Regions from separate parts of the Bacillus sp. VA13 genome, predicted to be linked through region 2. Evidence: a T-box and tRNA genes for the amino acid it is inferred to sense, from the RefSeq annotation. Region 2 holds a T-box; the other holds one or more tRNA genes.
The links. The T-box of region 2 lies ahead of valS (valine--tRNA ligase). A T-box ahead of a tRNA ligase gene usually reads a tRNA of that ligase, here a tRNA-Val.
Positions count from the first base shown of each region.

Region 1 (10,895 bases), on a different contig from region 2:
AGCTTTTCTAACCCTTTCAGTAAAATTTCCTTCGCATCAAGCTGACCGATATAACCTACGATTCCACACATATTTTTCTTCCTCCTAAGATTGTAAAAGGAGACGAAGAAAGTCAAATTTCAAGGGGACTTTCAATCGTCCCCTCCTACATGTTTTTGGAAGATCATGTGATTTCTCTTTGTTCAAGGAGTTACCCCCTTGGTTTGAAGAAATCCTTACGGCTGTGATCTGCATAATCAGCCGGGAGGCATCCGCCGAAAATTCGATAACCTCCATCCTCGTCAACTAAGCCTTTTTTCGGGCGCTTAGTTCGGGCGCTATAATTATAGATGAAACAATAATCCCGTCTTTTCTTCCTCAGAGAAAATAAGAACAAGACAAGCTTGATTTTACAGCATGTGCCATGAACGGTCAATTGTTTTTTAAACAACTTTGCCTCATGTTTCACAATTATCATATGTAAGCCTCGCTTGTCTTGTTCACTCTCTGATCATAGGCTTCGTTACTCTAATCCCATTTCTGACCGGACGACTTCAACAATGCGATTGACATACTCATCGCACAGTTCTTTCGTCTTCGCTTCAGCCATAACACGGACTAGCGGTTCAGTGCCTGAAGGGCGGACCAAAATCCGGCCGTCGCCGTTCATTTCTTTTTCAACTTCAGAAATAACAGCTTTTACTTTTTCGTTCTCTTCGACTTTATATTTATCAGTTACTCTCACATTGACTAACAGCTGCGGGAACTTCTGCATTTCAGCTGCAAGCTCTGACAACGGCTTGCCTGTCGCTTTCAATGTGTTCATCAGCATAATAGCAGACAATAATCCGTCCCCTGTCGTGTTGTAATCAAGGAAAATAAGATGTCCTGACTGCTCACCGCCGACATTGTAGCCGTCTTTTTTCATCGCTTCTACTACGTAACGGTCACCGACAGCCGTTTGCACGCTTTTGATGCCTTCTTTTTCAAGCGCCTTATAGAAGCCAAGGTTGCTCATTACAGTAGAAACCACTGTATCATCCTTTAAACGGCCCTCTGATTTCAGGTGTTTTGAGCATATGTACATGATTTGGTCGCCGTCAACGATATTTCCTTTTTCATCGACAGCAATCAGGCGGTCGCCATCACCGTCAAACGCAAGACCGAGATCGGCGTTTTTCTCTTTGACAAACGCGCTGAGCGCTTCAGGATGAGTCGATCCGACGCCGTCATTAATGTTTAATCCGTTCGGGGAAGTCCCCATTGTTGAAACATCGGCATCTAAATCAGCAAACAGGTGTGTCGCCAAGGACGACGTTGCACCATGTGCGCAGTCCAGTGCCACATGAATGCCTGTGAAATCTTCATCAGCAGTCTGTTTTAAGAATTGCAGATATTTTTGCCCGCCTTCAAAATAGTCGTTTACAAGACCGAGATCGGCTCCGACCGGCCTTGGCAGCCTATCTTCCGGTTCGTCCATCAGGCGCTCAATTTCAGCCTCCTGTTCGTCAGAAAGCTTAAATCCGTCTCCCCCGAAAAACTTGATGCCGTTATCCTGCACTGGGTTGTGAGAAGCAGAAATCATGACGCCTGCCTCTGCATCCATCGCTTTTGTTAAATAAGATACACCAGGTGTAGAAATGACACCCAGGCGCATGACTTCTGCGCCAATGGATAAAAGTCCGGCGACAAGGGCTCCCTCCAGCATATGGCCGGAGATGCGTGTATCGCGGCCTATCAGCACTTTCGGACGTTGTTTGTCTTTTGTCAGCACATATCCGCCGAAACGTCCGACTTTGAAGGCCAGCTCAGGTGTAAGCTCACTATTGGCGACACCTCTTACACCGTCTGTTCCAAAATACTTGCCCATTTTATAATCGCTCCTTTTTTATTCTGATGTGGATTGTGAATCCGCAGTGGATTCGTCCTCATCCTGATCTTGGTTTTGATCTTTATTTTCGTCTTGTTTTTGATCATTGCTGTTTTTATCAGTGTTCGTTGTATCTTCTTGCTGGTTGTTCTTTTGATCATTCGTTTGCTTATCTGTGTCATCCTGGTTTCCTGATGTATTGCTGCTGTTGTCATTAGTTGATGTATTGCTTTTTTTAGATGTCAGCTTGATTTTGGCGTTTTTCTGCCCCAAGGACCAGGTTACATTCTGAGGCCCGTTGACTTCAAGCTTCACGCTATGCTCCCCGTCATCTAAATCTGAAACATTCACATACAATTCAATATCTGATTTCTCCAGTTTTTTTATATTGGCGGGAGAGCCTTTAGCCGTCACGTCTATCGCTTGCGATTCAGGATCTAGAAATTCAATGTTTTGCGAGCTGCTCAGCCCTACAGTCTTAATAGAGACATTCTCAAACTTCTGATCCGCTTCACTATCTACTTCTATATGCAAAGTCACCTTTGACGGCGAGATTTTTTTGACGCCGTCAGGAAGCGGAATATCTGCCTCGATATCGGAATCCTTGTTAATTTTGCTTAAATCTAAGCTGACGCCGTCAATAAATTCAAGAGAATCCAACACATCCTGTGAGCCGTAAACCGTTACCTCACTGGGACTTGATTCAATGTTCGCTATGCTGACACCGTCAGGAAGGCTTCCTGTCCGTTCAATTTTAAAGGGCACTTTTTTACTCGGGCTTGTTACCGGAACGGTAATCTTGATGACCGAAGGCTCTACGTCGACAGGAAGCGCGTTTCCGTCTTTATCATAGACAGTCACTTTCGCTTCCTTTTCAATCGTTTCATCTGCGTTTTCCAAATTCACTGAAGCTTTTACAAGAGAAATATTATCAATCACATTTTTAGATCCGGTAATCTGCACATTTTTCGGACTGACAATCGGCTGCTCCGGAGAATAGCCTTTTTTCATCTTGCTTTTATTGTAGTACTCCACTTCTACAGGAAAGCTTTTGGTCGTCCGTTCTTGAATGGTCACTGTCGTAACAGACGGGTTGATTGAGATTGTCAGCCCGTCTGACACGTTTTTGGCCTTTAGCTCCACCTTATGTGTGCCGGTTTTTAAATTTTCCATGTCGGCATATATTTCAAAGTTCTTGGTCTGTCTAGCCTTTTTCACGGCGCTTGTCGAGCCTTTTATCGTGACATTAACCGTTTGCGGAACACCTGTCACGACGTAATTTTCATCATCATAATACGCTTTGACCGGAATATCGGTCAGTGTTGCTTCATCAATTGTTGATGTCGGAAAGAAAGATTCACCCGGTTTTTTCGGAGTCGGTGCTTGATTGCTGTTAACCGCCACATAAAGCAAGAGCGCGAAAAGCAGAGCAATAATTTTCACAGCCCAGCGGTTGTTTAAGAATTTATCCATTTTTCTTGCCCCTCCAATACCAGCGATTAGAAGAAGTGTCTCTGGTGTTTTTCTTAAACTCGGCTTCAAGCATTTCTTTCAGCGCTTCTTCCGTCAGCTCTCTGTGAAGGTCTCCGTTCTTCGCCACACTGACGCCGCCGGTCTCTTCAGACACAATAATCGTCAAACTGTCTGTTACTTCACTGATGCCGACAGCCGCTCTATGCCGCGTCCCCAGTTCTTTTGAAATAAACGGGCTTTCTGAAAGCGGCAGATAACAGGCGGCCGCGGCTATTTCATTATTCTTCATAATCACTGCACCATCATGAAGCGGAGTGTTTGGAATAAAAATATTGATCAACAGCTCAGAGCTGACTTTGGCATTCAAAGGTATGCCAGTCTCAATATAATCTCCCATTCCGGTATCCCGCTCAATGGTCAGCAGGGCGCCTATACGGCGTTTCGCCATATAATTGATTGCTTTTGTGATGGCCTCAATTGTTTTCTGCTGCGCTTCCTCCACAGGCGTGCCGCTCCTTGAAAAAAAGCGGCCGCGGCCAAGCTGTTCAAGCGCTCTTCTCAGCTCAGGCTGAAAAATAATAATAATTGCTAAAAATCCCCATGTTATCGCTTGGTCCATCAGCCATTGAAGCGTGCTGAGGCCCAAATATTGGCTGGCCATACGAACAAGCACGATCACTACAATTCCTTTTAACAGCTGAACCGCTTTCGTGCCGCGTATCACCATAATCAATTTATATATCACATACCAAACAAGGAGAATATCAACGGCATTGCCGAGGTACTGCAAAAAAGGGATATCCTCAAAAGCCATTTCCTCGTCCTCCAAGATTTCAGTCATTTCGTATTTTGTGTTGTACGTGTTACGCATATGTACTTTACATAGCGAGCCCATTATACCACATTTCGATTTGGCAAGTGAAATGTGCCAGCCCTCTCAGCCCGTAAAAAAAGAGCAAAGCGACTGACGCGCTTTACTCTTTTCCTTTCGGATTTAATGCATTGACTACACTTTTCCCCGCAGACTTCATCTTGTACCATGTCCAATCGAATAATTGATTGATTTCTTCAATCTGACCGGTGACTTGTCCAGCAGAGGCCATATACTTTTCGCCGTTTACGACAGTTACATCCCCGTCTATTTTGCCTTTAATGATCAGCTTGCCGTTTTTGACAGTCACATCGCCTTTGACCGTCTCACCTTCTGGCACGATCACAGTGTGGTTATGCACCACAAGATTCGGTTGCTTGGACACGCTGAAATTTTGGTCATTATGCCAGCTGTTAAAAAATCCTCCGCCCATCAAAATGATGAATACCGCAGCAGCTGCGATAACGGGATGGGTTCTGAACCATCTTTTCACAGAAGCTCTTTTTTTCTCCTTAGGCAATTTTGCCATGACATTAGCGGTAAAATCCGCGGGGGCTTGGACATGCGATGTGCTCCGGACGAGCGCTATAGATTTTTCCATCTCATAAAAATGCTTTCTGCATTTCTCGCATGTCTCCAGATGTTCATTTAATACGTGTTCATCTTTTGGAAGGATATCTCCATCAAGATGCATATGCATAAGCTGCACAATTTGTTCAGGACAGCTCATTTCATCACCCCACTTAAAGATCCCTTAATTGTTTTCTGAGAGCCTCTCTGCCTCTGTGAATCCGCGTTTTCACAGTCCCCACAGGAATGTTCAGAATCTCGCCGATTTCAATTAATGAGAGTTCGTCAATATACTTTAATACGATAACTGTTCTGTATTTGTCAGGAAGCTTTAAAATTTTCTGCTGAATCGTGTTTGAGAGCTCCAGCGACACAACTGCATCTTCAGGCAAAACCCCATCTGCGGCGATTTGTGAATACATGGTCAAGCCTTCCGTACCAGCCACCTCTGCATCGAGGTAATAATCCGGCTTCTTTTTGCGAATGCGGTCAATAGTCAAATTGGTCGCAATTCGATAAAGCCAAGTTGAAAATTTCCGGTTAATATCAAAACTGTCGATATTAACGTACGCTCTGATGAAAGCCTCCTGTGCAATATCCTCTGCCTCATGCACATTGCCAAGCATACGGTAGCAAAGCTGATAAATTTTATCCTTGTAAATATCTACGATGTCCGCAAATGCATCTTGGTCGCCTTTTTTGACTTGTTTAATTCTCTTTTTAATCATCATTTCCATATTTATCTAACCTCTGCCTTCACCGGTCTGTATGTATACGAGCTTCGTTTCAAAAGGTTTCAATTTTTTTATAAAATAAGTTTATCAAATTTTTGGCAGGGTGTAGATGGTAATTCGTGAATAAACTACCTTAACATTTTTTTAAAATTATTATACAGACTGAACAGTTAGAAGTTGGAATGATTTTAAAAAGAAAAAAAGACACCTTTTGGTCAAAGGTGTCTGTGACTGGGCTAGCTGGATTCGAACCAACGCATGACGGAGTCAAAGTCCGTTGCCTTACCGCTTGGCTATAGCCCAATAATGGTGGAGGGGGGCAGATTCGAACTGCCGAACCCTGAGGGAGCGGATTTACAGTCCGCCGCGTTTAGCCACTTCGCTACCCCTCCATATTAATGTAAGAAAAGAGTGCCGGCAAGAGGACTTGAACCCCCAACCTACTGATTACAAGTCAGTTGCTCTACCAATTGAGCTACACCGGCAAGATGGTGGAGGATGACGGGCTCGAACCGCCGACCCTCTGCTTGTAAGGCAGATGCTCTCCCAGCTGAGCTAATCCTCCAAATGGTGACCCGTACGGGATTCGAACCCGTGTTACCGCCGTGAAAGGGCGGTGTCTTAACCGCTTGACCAACGGGCCGTTTGTGTTCTCGTCGAGCTGACAAAAGTTATTATATACAGGTTACACCCCCTTTGTAAAGAGAAAAATTAAATTTTTTATTTTCAAACTTTTTAACTCCTTTTTTAACTGAAAAAGCCTCCCAACATTTATCATTTCTTTTATGATAGAGACAAGCGAATCAAGAGAGGAGAAACCAATATGATACTAGTCAGCTCTTGCCTTGGCGGCATTGAATGCAGATATAACGGCTCTCACGCCGCATCAGAGAAAATCAGAAAACTCATCGATGAAAATGAAGCAGTCATGGCTTGTCCTGAGCTTCTCGGCGGCTTTTCAACTCCTCGTGAACCTGCAGAAATCATCGGAGGCACCGGCGAGGATGTTCTCAATGGAACCGCAAAAATCGTGACAGCTTCAGGAGAAGATGTAACAGAATTATATATGGAAGGCGCCGCTAAAACATTAGCTTACGCAAAAGAAATCAATGCCTCTGCCGTCATATTAAAAGAAAACAGTCCGTCGTGCGGAAGCAGTTTTATCTATAACGGCACATTCTCCGGCCAAAAAATCGCCGGCAGCGGAGTGACCGCCGCACTGTTAAAACGAGCGGGCTACCATGTCATTTCGGAAAACCAGTTAGACGACATATTGTAAGGAGGGCAACCACATGACTCAAGACATTTCTTTATCCTTCTATAAGCCTGAACATTTGCCGGAGCTCCAATCATTTACTCTAAAAAACGATGAAAAACGCTTTACCTCTCTCCCCAAAGAGGTGCTGACTCAGGCCCTGAGCATACGGGACCGGTATCCGGTTGTCATCTTAAAAGACGATTTGCCTGTCGGTTTTTTCATTTTACATACATCAAAAGAAACGCTTGCTCCGTATTCTAACAATCCATTCGCTTTACTGCTCAGCTCTCTGTCCTTACACGCAGTGCATCACGGAAAAGGCTATGCAAAAAAAGCAATGCTTCAGCTTCCCTCTTTTGTGAGCGGTTATTTTCCATGGTGCGATGAAATTATTTTGGCCGTCAATCATCTCAACACACGCGCAAAGCACCTTTATATGAAAAGCGGGTTCCTTGATAAAGGACGGCGAAGAATCGGACCGCTTGGAGAGCAGCTGATCCTTCATTACTTCTTATAGTCTTGGGTGAAATAAAATTTCAAAAATTTTAAAACATAGTTGAAATATCATAACAGAAATGAATATACTGAATATTAAAATATATTATTTTTAAACAGGGGGCCTCCTCATGTCAAAATCATTAAACCTTCACCGTCTTACAACGGAATCACGCAATAGCCAAACAGCTGAAATCCACAAAGCAAACACACTCGGCATCCTCAAAATGATCAACAACGAAGATTTGAAAGTCGCAGCCGCCGTTCAGCAGGTTCTCCCCGATATCAAAACAGCTGTAGACTGCGCCTACGACTCGTTTCAAAATGGAGGCCGGCTTATATACACAGGCGCCGGTACAAGCGGCAGACTCGGTGTCATGGATGCTGTTGAATGTCCTCCCACCTACAGCGTAAGCCCAGATCAGGTTATCGGAATCATGGCTGGCGGGCCTAAAGCATTTTTGCAGGCAGCAGAGGGCATTGAAGACAGTGAAAAAGCAGGAGCCGAAGATTTAAAAAACATACAACTCACTTCAAACGACACCGTCATTGCCATCGCAGCAAGCGGCCGTACACCTTATGCCGCAGGCGCCCTAACATACGCCCGTAAAGTCGGAGCCCACACCATCGCCCTTACCTGTAATGAAAATTCCGCCATCAGCAAGGCGGCGGATCACAGCATCGAGGTTGTCGTCGGACCTGAGGCCATTACAGGATCAACACGTATGAAAGCCGCAACTGCTCATAAAATGATTCTAAACATGATATCCACGGCAGTCATGGTCAAAATCGGCAAGGTTTACGAAAACTTGATGGTAGACGTCAATGTCAGCAACAAAAAACTAAAAGAACGGGCCATCAGCATCATCCAAAGCCTCACAAACGCTTCATACGACACAGCCAGACACACTCTGGAACAAGCCAATCATCACGTCAAAACAGCAATCGTCATGCTCAAAACAAGCACAGATCAGGAACAAGCTAAAACATTGCTTGATGAAACAAACGGTTTTATAGACAAAGCAATCGAAAATTACCATTCAAGATAAGGAGAGACCAAGAATGGCAACAGGCGGTTTAGCGATCATCCAATCAATGAAGCACAAGCTCCCTCCATCCGAGCGTAAACTTGCAGATTACATCCTAACTCATCCCCACAAAGCTATAGAAAGCACTGTCAGTGAAATCAGTGCCTTAGCCAATTCAAGTGACGCTGCCGTCATCAGGCTCTGCAAATCACTCGGACTAAAGGGATTTCAAGATTTAAAAATGAGAGTGGCAGGCGATCTGGCAAAGCCAGCTGTACAAGGCTATCGGGACATTGCGCCTCACGAACCGCTGTCCTCCATTTCTGAAAAAGCGGCCGGCAATGCCATTCAAGCCATTCAGGATACTTCAGACCTGATGGACTACAAAGAGCTTGAACGAGCGGTTTCTCTGCTTCTCAAAGCTCAAACCGTGCATTTTATCGGGGTCGGGGCTTCCGGCATTGTCGCCAAGGACGCCCAGCAAAAGTGGCTTCGCATTCATAAACAAGCAACCGCGTTCACAGACACTCATCTTGTGGCATCATTAATCGCAAATGCAGATAAGGATGACATCGTATTCGCTATTTCGTTTTCGGGAGAGACGCAGGAAATCATTGAACTGCTCACGATGGCTAAGGAAAAAGGCATCACAACGATCAGTCTGACACAATTCAGCCAGACATCCGTCTCCGCGCTGGCTGATGTCCCGTTGTACACAGCGCACTCCAACGAAGCCCTGATTCGAAGTGCAGCCACTTCCTCCCGCCTCGCCCAGCTTTTTATGATTGATGTTTTGTTTTTAGGCATGGCGGCTGAGCAGTATGAAGAAACAACCGGCTATATCGATAAAACGAGAGCAGCCATACAATCTATGAGAAAAAAATAAGGCATCTGGAAGAGGAGGGGTTTTGATGAGCAAAGAAAATAACTACGATCATCTCGCAAAGAAAATCCTTGAACTATGCGGAGGAAAATCCAATATTTCCTCGTATACGCATTGCATGACACGCCTGCGTATTACGCCTTACGATGAAAGCAAAGCAGATGCTCAGGCTTTAAGAGAGCTTGACGGCGTATTGGGGGTCGTCGAAGCTGAAACCATACAAATCATCCTCGGCACAGGAGTCGTCAACCATGTCACAGCCGCTTTCTCAAAGCTCGTGTCAGCAGAAGAAGGTGTCGACGTCAAAGAAGCTGCGGCCAAAAAGAAAGCCGACATAAACCGAAAAAACGCCACTCCTTTTAAACTTTTCTTACGTAAAATTGCCAGCATCTTTATCCCTCTTATTCCCGCACTCGTCGCTTCCGGTTTAATCACTGGGATTACCAAAGCAATCATTCAAGCCGGCTGGCTCTCTGCAGAATCACAAACCGCTGTTATCCTGACAGTCATCGGATCAGGATTGTTCACTTATCTCGGCATTCTCGTCGGCATTAATGCATCGAAAGAATTTGGCGGGACACCCGCTCTTGGAGCTCTGGCGGGGATCTTGATTACGAATCCGGAGATCGCAAAGATCAGTTTATTCGGGGAACAGCTTCTTCCGGGCAGGGGAGGTCTGATCGGAGTTCTTTTCGCAGCCATATTCATTGCTTACACCGAACAATTTATCCGCCGTTTTATTCCTCAATCACTTGATATCATTGTCACCCCAACCGTTTCACTGTTAATCACCGGAATCGTAACGTATGTCATATTTATGCCTTTAGGCGGCTTCATTTCTGATGCTATTACATCCGGCCTTCTGTCCATCCTGGACATCGGCGGCATCGCTGCAGGCTTTATTCTGGGCGCTACCTTCCTACCTCTCGTCGTGACCGGACTGCATCAAGGCTTGACGCCTGTGCACATGGAACTGATCAATTCAATCGGCAATGATCCTCTGCTTCCTATTTTGGCTATGGGAGGCGCGGGACAGGTAGGCGCCGCCTTTGCCATCTTTGTGAAAACGAAAAAATCAACATTGAGGAAAGCAATCGCCGGTGGGCTTCCGTCGGGGCTGCTTGGTATTGGTGAACCGCTTATTTTCGGAGTCACGCTGCCACTTGGCCGTCCGTTTTTAACAGCGTGCTTAGGTGCTGGAATCGGCGGCGCCTTTCAAGCTTATTTTCAGGTAGCCACCATTGCCATTGGTGTTTCCGGGCTGCCGCTTTCCTTTCTCGTCCTGTCTTCGCAAATCATCCTATATATCATCGGACTCTTTATTTCCTATGCGGCCGGCTTTTTATTGACCTATGCATTCGGATATAAAGAAGAAATGGCTTCCCAGTTCGATTAAATGGTTTCTGTTTCTGGGATAGTAAACGGATAGAAGCACGGAAAGGAGCAAGCCAGTGAAAACAAAGATACTGTTCTTATTCAGTGCCATTTTCACCCTATCTATATTGACGCCAAACGAAACCTTCGCGCAAACAGCAGACAACTTGGTTGAGCCGAAAACCATAAATGCAGAAACTGCACAATTCTCGTCGAAGAAACTAAGGAAGGTTGATCAGATGATAGAACGGGATATTGCAGCAGGATTTCCAGGCGCCGTTCTTGTCGTCGTGAGGGATGGCCGCATCATAAAAAAAGAAGCATACGGCTACAGTAAAAAGTACGAAGGATCAGAACTGC
Region 1 is NZ_JBVQPP010000004.1:435,393-446,287, forward strand. It holds gene glmS (glutamine--fructose-6-phosphate transaminase (isomerizing)) at 1-71, opposite strand, end outside; gene glmM (phosphoglucosamine mutase) at 503-1,849, opposite strand; gene cdaR (CdaA regulatory protein CdaR) at 1,868-3,322, opposite strand; gene cdaA (diadenylate cyclase CdaA) at 3,315-4,136, opposite strand; gene rsiW (anti-sigma-W factor RsiW) at 4,297-4,923, opposite strand; gene sigW (RNA polymerase sigma factor SigW) at 4,937-5,500, opposite strand; tRNA gene AC0C66_RS17470 (tRNA-Gln) at 5,729-5,800, opposite strand; tRNA gene AC0C66_RS17475 (tRNA-Tyr) at 5,805-5,889, opposite strand; tRNA gene AC0C66_RS17480 (tRNA-Thr) at 5,910-5,982, opposite strand; tRNA gene AC0C66_RS17485 (tRNA-Val) at 5,987-6,062, opposite strand; tRNA gene AC0C66_RS17490 (tRNA-Glu) at 6,066-6,140, opposite strand; gene AC0C66_RS17495 (2-thiouracil desulfurase family protein) at 6,321-6,776, shown strand; gene AC0C66_RS17500 (GNAT family N-acetyltransferase) at 6,790-7,272, shown strand; gene murQ (N-acetylmuramic acid 6-phosphate etherase) at 7,382-8,299, shown strand; gene AC0C66_RS17510 (MurR/RpiR family transcriptional regulator) at 8,313-9,164, shown strand; gene AC0C66_RS17515 (PTS transporter subunit EIIC) at 9,190-10,557, shown strand; gene amiE (N-acetylmuramoyl-L-alanine amidase) at 10,613-10,895, shown strand, end outside.
Region 1: it has a tRNA-Val gene. The T-box ahead of valS (valine--tRNA ligase) is inferred to sense a tRNA for this amino acid. The anticodon was not compared.

Region 2 (10,895 bases):
GTAAGGTCAGCAGCAGGTTTTACATAAGCAACTTTCGTTAATCCGTAGGAATCTGACTCGATATCAGTCACTTCACCGATTGTCAGCCCTTCTGGGAAAACACCGCCTGTGCCTGATGTTTCAATAAGATCGCCTTTTTTCACGTCTTGTTTATCCTTACGCTCAATAATGGTCATCTTAAGACGTTTTTTCTCTTTGTCATATCCTTCGATCAGGCCGTAGCCTTTGCTGCCTTTTTTTCCGGAAATTTTCGTCGCGACTCTGTTATTGCGGTCAGTATCACTTAAAAGCTGAACAGTAGACGTAAAATTGTTAAGACCGGAGCTTTTGATCTTGCCGATTAATGCGCCTTTTTCGTTTGTTACAGCCATATCTTTCGCTACGTTTTGCTGAGTCCCCTTATTAATGGTGACTTGTTTCGCCCAATTATCAGGACTTCTGGCAATGACTGTCGCTAAAATCGGCTTGTAATCTTTAATCGATTTGACATGGCCAAGCTCGTCACGCAAGGATTTGTTTTCTTCTTCAAGTTCTTGAAGCTTGGCTTCATATTGTGTCTGTCCGTCAAGCTTCTCTCTCAGACGCTCGTTTTCTTTGTATGTGTTTTTTAAATCATTAATGTTCTCAAATATCCCTGCAAAAAATTCGGCAGGCGTATGAAAAATATTTTGAAATACTCCCGTCGTATCGCCGATCACTTTCTCAGGCCAGGTGGTATTGCGGCCGCCCTTCAGCGAAAAACCAATCATAGCCACCAATATGATAATACACAGAAGTAATAGCATTAACCGTTTATTCGGCATCGTGTTACACCTCTTCTATTGAACTCCCGATTATCTAGTTTTCCCTTTGAAAAGATGGATGTGCTCCAGTGCTTTCCCTGTTCCGATCGCTACACAATCAAGCGGGTCTTCGGCGATAAGGACCGGCATTTTCGTTTCTTCACTGATGACTTTGTCTAAATTGCGAAGAAGCGCTCCGCCGCCGGTTAACACAATACCTCTGTCCATAATATCTGCTGCAAGCTCAGGCGGTGTTTTTTCAAGTGTGCTCTTCACTGCTTCGACAATTGTAGATACAGTGTCGCGCAATGCGTTAGAAATTTCTTTTCCTGTAATTTCGATTGTTTTCGGCAGACCTGTCAGTAAATCGCGTCCGCGGATTTCCATTTTATCGGAATCTTCAGGAGCTTCTGCAGATCCGATCTCCATTTTAATCGCTTCAGCCGTACGGTCACCGATCATCAGGTTGTACGTTTTTCTGATGTAGTTGATAATCGCATCATCCATCTCATCACCGGCTACGCGGATCGATTGAGACGTTACAATGCCTCCGAGGGAAATAATCGCAACCTCTGTCGTACCGCCTCCGATATCGACAACCATGCTTCCAGTCGGTTCCCAAACTGGCAGATTGGCTCCGATTGCTGCGGCAAACGGCTCTTCAATCGGATACGCGTCACGCGCTCCTGCCTGTCTTGTCGCATCAATGACAGCGCGTTCCTCAACAGCCGTAATGCCTGAAGGGACACAAACCATCACATATGGTTTTCTGGCAAACATGCCTTTATTTTTAATGGCCTGATTGATGTAATATTTCATCATCGTCGCCGTTGTTTCATAATCAGCGATAACGCCGTCTTTCATCGGGCGAAGTGCCACCACGTTGCCCGGTGTCCGTCCGATCATATTTTTCGCATCATTTCCGACAGCAACAATCGACTTCGTATCCGTTTGCAAAGCGACAACTGACGGCTCTCTCACAACAATTCCTTTTCCTTTTACAAAAACAAGCGTATTCGCAGTTCCAAGATCTATACCAAGGTCTCTTGCACCAATTCCAAACATATGTATGTATCTTCCTTTCTTAAAGCAAAAATACCCTAAAGGGAAAAACTCATAAACTCTATTATAGCTTAATTCGACGAAAAAAAAAGTGTTACAAATATCCTTTTTCCTTTAAACTCACAAATTTTTTGTCCCCGATCACCAAATGGTCAAGCAGCTCAATGCCAATCAGGTTTCCACATTCAAACAGCCGTCTTGTCACTTCAATATCTTCCCTGCTCGGCGTCGGATCTCCAGAAGGATGATTATGAACACAGATAAAGGAAGCGGCAGATCGTTTAAACGCTTCTTTAAACACCTCTCGCGGATGGACAATAGATGAATTCAGACTTCCGATAAATACAGTGCGTTTATGGATGACTTGGTTTTTTGTATTTAAGTATAAACAGACAAAATGCTCCTGGGTTAAAAAGCGCATATCCTCCATGACAAGATTTGCGCCGTCTTCCGGGGAGCGAATGACGAAATGTTCTTCGTTGGCTAATTTATGAATACGGCTTCCAAGCTCTACTGCCGCCAGGATTTGGACCGCTTTTACCATACCGATTCCCCGAATGCTCGACAGCTCTTCAACCGATGCTTCTTTCAGCAATCGAAGTCCGTCAAAAGAGCGAAGCAACCGGTTTGACAGATCCATAACAGATTCGTGTTTAGTGCCTGTCCGCAATAATATAGCCAATAGTTCATGATTCGCTAAGTTCTCGGCTCCGACTTTCAGGAGCCGTTCTCTTGGCTTTTCTTTCGTTGGGAAATCTTTGAGTTTCAATGGCAGATCGTGTATGATCAAGCACTCCTTTTCTTTCCCTTCCCGTTTATAGAACCGTCATGCCTTTATATCAAAATGGCGAAGAACTCTCATCGTTTTTGATATAGGAAGGCCCATGACTGAATAATAATCTCCGTCTATTTTCTTTACAAAAAGCGCGCCTCTTCCTTGGATACCGTATGCACCTGCTTTATCCATCGGCTCTTTTGTTTCTATATAAGTCCAAATCTCTTCTTCACTGAGGGGCCAAAACGTAACTTCTGTCTTATCATAAAAAGTCTCGCTGTGATTTTCGGCTTGTATGCTGACCGCGGTAATTACTGAATGACTTCGGCCTGAAAGCCTCCGCAGCATAGAAGCAGCTTCTTCTTGATCTTTCGGTTTGCCGAGGCATTCGCCGTCCAGGCATACCATTGTATCAGCGCCGATAACGATTGCATGCGGGTGGAGATCAGCTACAGCCTTAGCTTTTTGTTTTGCCAACCATTGGACGTTTTCTTCAGGTGAAAAGTTTCGATTTAATTTTTCCTCTACTTCACTGACAATAATGGAGTAGGGCAGCTGGAGAAGATCGAGGAGTTCTTTCCTGCGCGGAGATTGTGATGCAAGTATTAGCGGCTTAGTCATGTTCGTCATCCTTTCAGGGTTTGCTTAAGAAAAAAAGATACTCGTTTATCCTACCAAATCACGAGGCTTGTCACAATTTCAGAAAAATAACTTTTTCATGACAAAATAAAAAAAGCCTGTCACTAAAGGACGAAGGCTCAGGCACTTTCTCTTATTTAATGACGGCTAATAGCTGCTGCTGAGCCTTCCACCCGGCTTCAGCATTTGGGTCCTCTAATTCCTTTAATGCCTGCAAAATCGCTTTTTTCTCTCCTGCTTCTGATGCTTCTGTTTCACCAAGCGACTTTTCTATTTTCTCTACACTCGCTTTTGTAATGTCTTCGCCGAGAATCGCCTTTGCTGCAAGCTCCGCTGTTTCTTTGAAGGAATCTGTCATATCTGACTCTATTGATAAGGAAAGCTCTTTGCCTCCCCAAGCTTCAAAATCGCTGTCGATTAAAAGCTGCCCTAACTGCTGTGACACGTCCTTATCACTGGCTAAGCCTGCGATGACATACGTGTACCCGTCATCCTTTGACAGCGACACGGCGGAATAACCTTTTTCAGTCAGTTGTTCTGTCAACGTTTCGGCACCCTTTTCATTTGAGAATTTTCCGGCTTGTACAGCGTACGTTTTATATGTACCTTCAGTTTGTGCCGCCTGTTTTTCTGCGCCTGAGCTTTGTTTATCAGCAGAAGTATTTCCGGCTTTTGCCGTTTGGCTGCCCAGGGAATCATCTAAAGAGGCTGGTGCTGCCGCTTCTTTATTGCCCGAGATGTTCAACGCGAATAAGCCTAATCCGGTGCCTATGACAGCTGCAAAGGCAATCGTCGCCGCCACTCTTTTTACCGGTTTGGCCGCCCCGGCCTTTCCTTTTGCATACAGCTTTGTTTTTTTCTTTTGATAAGGCGGAACGACTTTTGGATCCTCTTTAAACACCTTGTCCTCTTCTGAATCCCAGTTAAATTCATCTTCATCGGGATGTTCATGGGAAGCTGCGACCTCCTGTTCTGCCTTTCTCTTTTCCTCCCAATTTGAAAATGTCATGTTTTTATCCGTCACAGTCTCAGGCGTTTCTTGTTCGTAAACCGTCTCTTCTTTTCCATTAATCGTCACCTTGAGGGCTTTTTCTGCGGCTTTACTGTTTTTTTTATTCTTCCTTTTTTTCAATTCCGCTTCCTCCCTTCATTTGCTTGACCGTTCTTGTCGGCTTTTCATGCTACACACTTTAGCACAGGCGAAAAAAAAAAGAACAAGACTTTTGTCGTCTTGTCCAAAAAACGTTCGTCAAATTTTTCAGCGGTCAGCCCAATGCCATTTTCATATAAAAAGAAATAATAGACTCACCGTATAAATAGGCTAAAATGCTCCCTGCCGCAATTGCGGGGGCAAAGGGAAGCGGCTGCCTTTTGGCGAGTCTTCCAGTCAGGACAGCTGCCGCTCCATACAATGCACCTATCAAAACAGAAAAGAAAAAGGCAGCTGCCAGCATTTTCACACCAAGCATAAAGCCAATCACCGCAAATAATTTAATATCTCCTCCCCCTATTCCTCCATGGGTGATTGCGGCAATTAAGGACAGGAAAAGAAATCCGGCGGCCGCGCCTAACAGGCTGGCATACCAGGAATCAAGCGGAGAAATCAATCTTGCTGCCGCCAAAAAGGGAAGAAAGAAAATCAATATTCGATTTGGAATCAGCATAAAATGAATATCTGTCACTACAACAATGATGAGAAGAGAGATAAATACAACAGCAGGCAATAGTTCCGGAGATGAGCCAAAGCGTATTCCTGCGGCGGCAAATAAACACGCTGTCACAAGCTCTGCCGCGGGATACATAATTGAAATTCTACGTCCGCAGCTTTTACATTTGCCCTTTTGGAAAAAGAATGACAGGATGGGAATTAATTCTGCCGCGGTTAATGTCCGCCGGCAAAACGAGCATGCCGAACGGGGCGTGATAATGGATATATGCAAGGGGATACGGCACCCGGCCGTATAGTAAAATGAACCAAGGATCAGCCCGAGGAGAAAAAGAATGGGAAGCATAGACAACACACCTTTACAAGATACTGGTATGGATTGTAGCAGAGTGAGCGGGCTGAACTCTAATCGGGAATATTCAATTTTACACATAAAAACCCCGGCAGAATCTCATTTTCGATACTGCCAGGGCTGGACGCCTTTACTTCAACCTTTTGCGAATGTCAGAAATAAAATAGAGTGATCCGGTAATCAGCACAATTTCATTTGAGCCCTTTTTGCTTTCTATGAGTTCGAGCACATCGCCCGGATCTTCACTCCAGCTTTTATTGCTGATTTCACTTGCATCATAGAGATCTTTTGCAAGAGAAGCACGCGGGAAATCAAAAGAAGCAAAATGAATCGCATGCGCTATGGTTTCCAGTCTCCTAATCATGTTTTGATACGGTTTGTCCTTTAATGCGCTAAACACCACAGAAATGCGGGAATCAGGGAAACGCTGTTTCATCGTTTCCGCCAGATTTTCAACACCTTCTTCGTTATGCGCACCGTCTAAGTATACCGGCGGATGTTCCTGAACAAGCTCTAACCGCCCCGGCCAAACAGCCTTTACAAGTCCGCTTCTTAACGCCTCATCACTGATACGGGCAATGTTCTCTCTATTAAGCCACTCAGCAGCCAAAATGGACAAAGCCGCATTTTGTCTTTGATGTGTGCCGATCAGAGATGTCCGAATATCTTCATAACACTTCTCAGCCGTTTTGAATGAAAACTGCTCTCCGGCAGGCAGAGCCTCTTCATTGAAAATAACACATGTATCATGTAATGACTGGAACGGCGCAGCATGTCGTTCAGCCTCATGACGAATAACCTGTAAGGCTTCCGGCTGAGTAACAGCTGTAACAATTGGAATACCTTCTTTAATAATTCCGGCCTTTTCCCCAGCAATTTCTTCAATGGTGTTTCCCAAAATGTTCATATGGTCGTGTCCGATGCTTGTGATTACAGTTAAAAGCGGTTCAACTACATTCGTAGAGTCGAATCTCCCGCCCAGACCTGTTTCAAAAATAACAAAGTCGACCTTATGAAACTCTGCAAAATATAAAAATGCACACGCCGTCATAATTTCAAATTCTGTCGGCTGTCCGTATTCCGTTTGATCAAGCGCTTCAACGTGCGGTTTCATCTGATTGACGAGTGCTGTCCATTCCTCATCTGAAATCGGTGTCCCGTTTACGCTGATCCGTTCATTAAACGTAATGATATAAGGTGAGGTAAACGTTCCTACCGTATATCCGGCTTCTTGCAGCATAGAACGGATAAAAGCCACAGTTGATCCTTTACCGTTTGTTCCTGCGACGTGGAACGCGCGGATTTTCTTTTCAGGATGCCCTAACCGCGCCATCAGCTGCTCCATTCGGCCGAGTCCGGGCTTCACTCCGAATTTCAGCCGCCCGTGAATCCAGCTGCGCGCTTCTTCATATGCAGTAAACAATGATAATCCCCTCTTTTATAAGACAAGGCGGTTTCTCTAGAAACCGCCCCGGCTTTTCATTAGCCCTTCAGCTCAGCCATTCGTTTTTGAACAGCGTCACGCTTTGCCACATAATCTTTTTCTTTTTCACGTTCTTCATCAATTACGTGCGCAGGCGCTTTTTTCATAAATCCTTCATTTCCAAGTTTCTTTTGGACACGCTCGACTTCTTTCGTCAGCTTATCAAATTCTTTTTGCAGACGGACAATTTCTTCATCAATATTAATTAAGCCTTCAAGCGGAAGAATAACCTCCGCTCCTGAGACAACGGCCGTCATCGCTTTATCAACAGCCTCGATATCCGTGCCGATTTTTAGCACGCTCGGATTCGTAAAGCGTTCAACATATGAACGGTTCGCTTCGAGACGGGCTGCTATTTCGTCTGTGCTTGTTTTAATATACAGTTCAACCTGCTTGCTCATTGGCGTATTGACTTCACTGCGGATATTACGTACAGAACGGATCAGCTCAACAAGAAGCTTCATGTCAGCTGCCGCTTCAGTATCAGTATGCTCCGGTACGACAACAGGCCATTGACTTACTGTAATCGACTCCCCTTGATGAGGAAGGTGCTGCCAAATTTCCTCCGTTAAGAATGGCATAAACGGATGGAGCAGGCGCATCGTTTGATCCAGTACGTAAGCAAGGATGGAACGGGTTGTTTTCTTAGCCGCTTCGTCTTCTCCGTAAAGCGGAAGCTTCGCCATTTCAATATACCAATCACAGAAATCGTCCCAAATAAAGTTATATAAATGGCGTCCGACTTCACCAAATTCATATCGATCAGCAAGCTGAGTCACATGCTCAATCGTTTCATTTAATCGCGTTAAAATCCACTTATCAGCTACTGATTTTTCGCCTGACAGATCAAGCTCACCGTATGTCATGCCGTCCATGTTCATTAATGCAAAACGGGAGGCATTCCAAATTTTATTGGCAAAATTCCAAGTCGATTCCACTTTTTCATAGCTGAAGCGCAGATCTTGGCCAGGAGAGCTTCCAGTCGCAAGGAAATAACGCAGAGAATCGGCTCCGTACTTGTCAATGACATCCATCGGATCGACACCGTTGCCAAGAGATTTACTCATTTTCCGGCCTTGCTCATCACGGATTAAGCCATGGATTAAAACATCTTTGAACGGGCGCTCGCCTGTAAATTCAATACCTTGGAAAATCATGCGTGACACCCAGAAGAAAATGATGTCGTACCCTGTCACGAGAACGTCTGTCGGATAGTAGCGTTTAAAGTCTTCAGCCGTTACATCAGGCCAGCCCATAGTGGAGAAAGGCCAGAGCGCAGAGCTGAACCATGTATCCAGTACGTCTGTATCCTGTTCCCAATTGTCGCTGTCCTCAGGCGCTTCAAGCCCGACATATAGCTCACCTGTTTCTTTATGATACCAAGCAGGAATACGGTGGCCCCACCACAACTGACGGGAAATACACCAGTCGCGGATGTTTTCCATCCAGTGTAAATACGTTTTTTCGAAACGGTCAGGCACAAAGTTGACTTTTTCTTCTTTCTTTTGCAACTCAATCGCTTCATCAGCAAGCGGCTGCATGCGCACAAACCATTGGGTAGAAAGATAAGGCTCAACTACAGCCCCGCTTCGTTCACTATGGCCGACAGAATGCATATGATCCTCAATTTTGAAGAGGACTCCCGCCTCCTGTAAATCTTTTACGAGCTTTTTGCGGCATTCAAAACGATCCATACCTTGGTAATGCAGGGCATTTTCATTCATTGTTCCGTCTTCATTCATGACAAGAATACGTTCTAAATTGTGGCGGTTGCCAAGCTCGAAGTCGTTCGGATCATGGGCAGGCGTAATTTTCACCGCACCTGAACCAAATTCCATATCAACGTAGTCATCACCGACAATCGGAATTTCACGATTTACAATCGGCAGGATCACCGTTTTTCCGATAAGATGCTTATAGCGCTCATCTTCAGGATGAACGGCAACCGCTGTATCACCGAGCATCGTTTCAGGACGTGTCGTTGCAATTTCAATTGAACCTGAACCGTCAGCGAGCGGATAGCTCATATGATAGAACGCACCTTGAACATCCTTGTAAATGACCTCAATGTCGGATAGAGCTGTTTTTGTCGCAGGGTCCCAGTTAATAATATATTCGCCTCTGTAGATCAGGCCCTTTTCATAAAGCTTAACGAATACTTCGCGAACCGCTTTGCTTAAGCCTTCATCCAGCGTAAAACGTTCACGGGAATAATCAAGGCCAAGGCCTAATTTCGCCCACTGGCTGCGAATAAAGTCAGCATACTCTTCCTTCCACTTCCACGTTTCTTCGAGGAATTTCTCGCGGCCAAGATCATATCGGGATTTGCCCTCTTCACGAAGTTTCGCTTCCACTTTAGCCTGTGTCGCAATGCCGGCGTGGTCCATACCCGGAAGCCACAGTACATCATAACCCTGCATGCGTTTCATTCTTGTTACAATATCTTGCAACGTTGTGTCCCACGCGTGGCCAAGGTGAAGTCTTCCTGTTACGTTTGGCGGCGGAATGACTACAGAATATGGCTCTTTTGTCTGGTCACTGCCTGCTTCAAAAAATTTACCTTTTAGCCAAAAATCATATCGGTCTTTTTCAACCGCTGCCGGATCGTATTTCGTCGGCATTGTTTGTTCATTCGTTTCCATCATAACCCTCCAGCATGTTTAAAAATGGCTGAGAACAAAAAAAGAGCTCTTCATCCCTGTAAAAGGACGAAAAGCTCTTTCGCGGTACCACCTTTTTTCATGAACTCTATCAGTTCATGCACTTACAACGGATAACGGGTGTTTCCCGAATTTCTCTACTCTTCTTTCAAGAAATTATGCTCCCGGGCGACCTTCCAATCAGACAACATAAGAAGCCTTTCAGCAAACGGCTTCTCTCTCTGCATGCGCCTTTTTTGTACTCTTCCCGTTCTAAGCAGGTGTATTTATCAGCTCATTATATACATTATTTATGTTCTTTATTATAGTAAAAGTGTTTTTGATTCGTCAATCATCTTTTCCAAAAACACCGCTTTCTATACAAATGGGCAGGCACCTATTGCCCAAGTTTACATATAATGCTTGTAAATGCGTAGAGGAGGATGCACCTTGAAGAAACGATTCAGCTCTTATTCCCTGCCGCCGTGGGTCAGGCAAATTCGGCTTGTATCCGCGCAAGTGATTATCCCCATTACAATTTTTCAAGGGATCAGAACCATTTTCTTTCCGACAACCTTTGATGTTTTGCTGCTCGCAATCCTGATCTTGTTAGCTTGCGCCCTTCATTTAGACTGGATATAAACAAACAAGTCCGCGCCATTAAGACGTGGACTCGTTTTCAGCCTGAAATTTTTTCTCTTGTTCAATCTGATGAACTTTCATCACAAACGGCTCTATATTTTTCATTTGCCAATAAGCCTTTAATAATTGCGTACATTCATTTTTTTCATGCTGTCTTTTCCCGGTTTGATAACGGTTCAGCACCTTGTACATGGCTGCCGGAAATGCCATATAGCTGAGAAAAAGACTGACTTCCGCTTCACGCAAAGGGAATGATTTCGTGTATGCATAAAACCATTCGACGCATTCCGGACAAGCTTTCGGAAAGCCTCTGAACATTTTTGTATAAAAGCCGAGTAAGTCGTTTTGCGGCGGGCCGACAGACGCTCTTTCGAAGTTTGTGAAATACCCGGTCCCTGTATCATTATACAGAAAATGGTGTATAGACAGGTTGCCGTGGTTCATCACAACCCTTGAGTCACCCTTCTCTTTTGCCGACTCATACCAGTCCTCCAACCGCTCCAGCGCAAAATTCACCGCCGAAATGGTTTCTGAAAAATAGGTTACGGCCTGAAGTTCAAAAGGGGAAAGGTACCATTCCTTTTCCGCTCTGTCTACAAACTGTTCATAAAAAATTTTATCATGTTCCCACTTTTTTTTCGTTTGTCCGTAATAACGTTCAATATCATCACGTCTGATCTTTATTTCCTGAGTGGTTCTCTCGTGAAGGCGGGCTGTTTCTCTAAATAAATAAACATGTTTCTGATCCCGTTCTTCCTCCTGGTCAAATTGAAGCCATGGCATTAAATAATAGGAATCTCCGGATTGTATGCCTTCTGATAAAAACTCACCGCTATTTGTTCTGTAAACAGGAAC
Region 2 is NZ_JBVQPP010000001.1:1,274,004-1,284,898, forward strand. It holds gene mreC (rod shape-determining protein MreC) at 1-803, opposite strand, end outside; gene mreB (cell shape-determining protein MreB) at 834-1,847, opposite strand; gene radC (RadC family protein) at 1,939-2,634, opposite strand; gene AC0C66_RS06685 (Maf family nucleotide pyrophosphatase) at 2,671-3,240, opposite strand; gene AC0C66_RS06690 (SPOR domain-containing protein) at 3,392-4,390, opposite strand; gene AC0C66_RS06695 (prepilin peptidase) at 4,524-5,270, opposite strand; gene AC0C66_RS06700 (bifunctional folylpolyglutamate synthase/dihydrofolate synthase) at 5,407-6,699, opposite strand; gene valS (valine--tRNA ligase) at 6,759-9,401, opposite strand; T-box leader at 9,461-9,683, opposite strand; gene AC0C66_RS06710 (hypothetical protein) at 9,849-10,040, shown strand; gene cotN (spore coat protein CotN) at 10,059-10,895, opposite strand, start outside.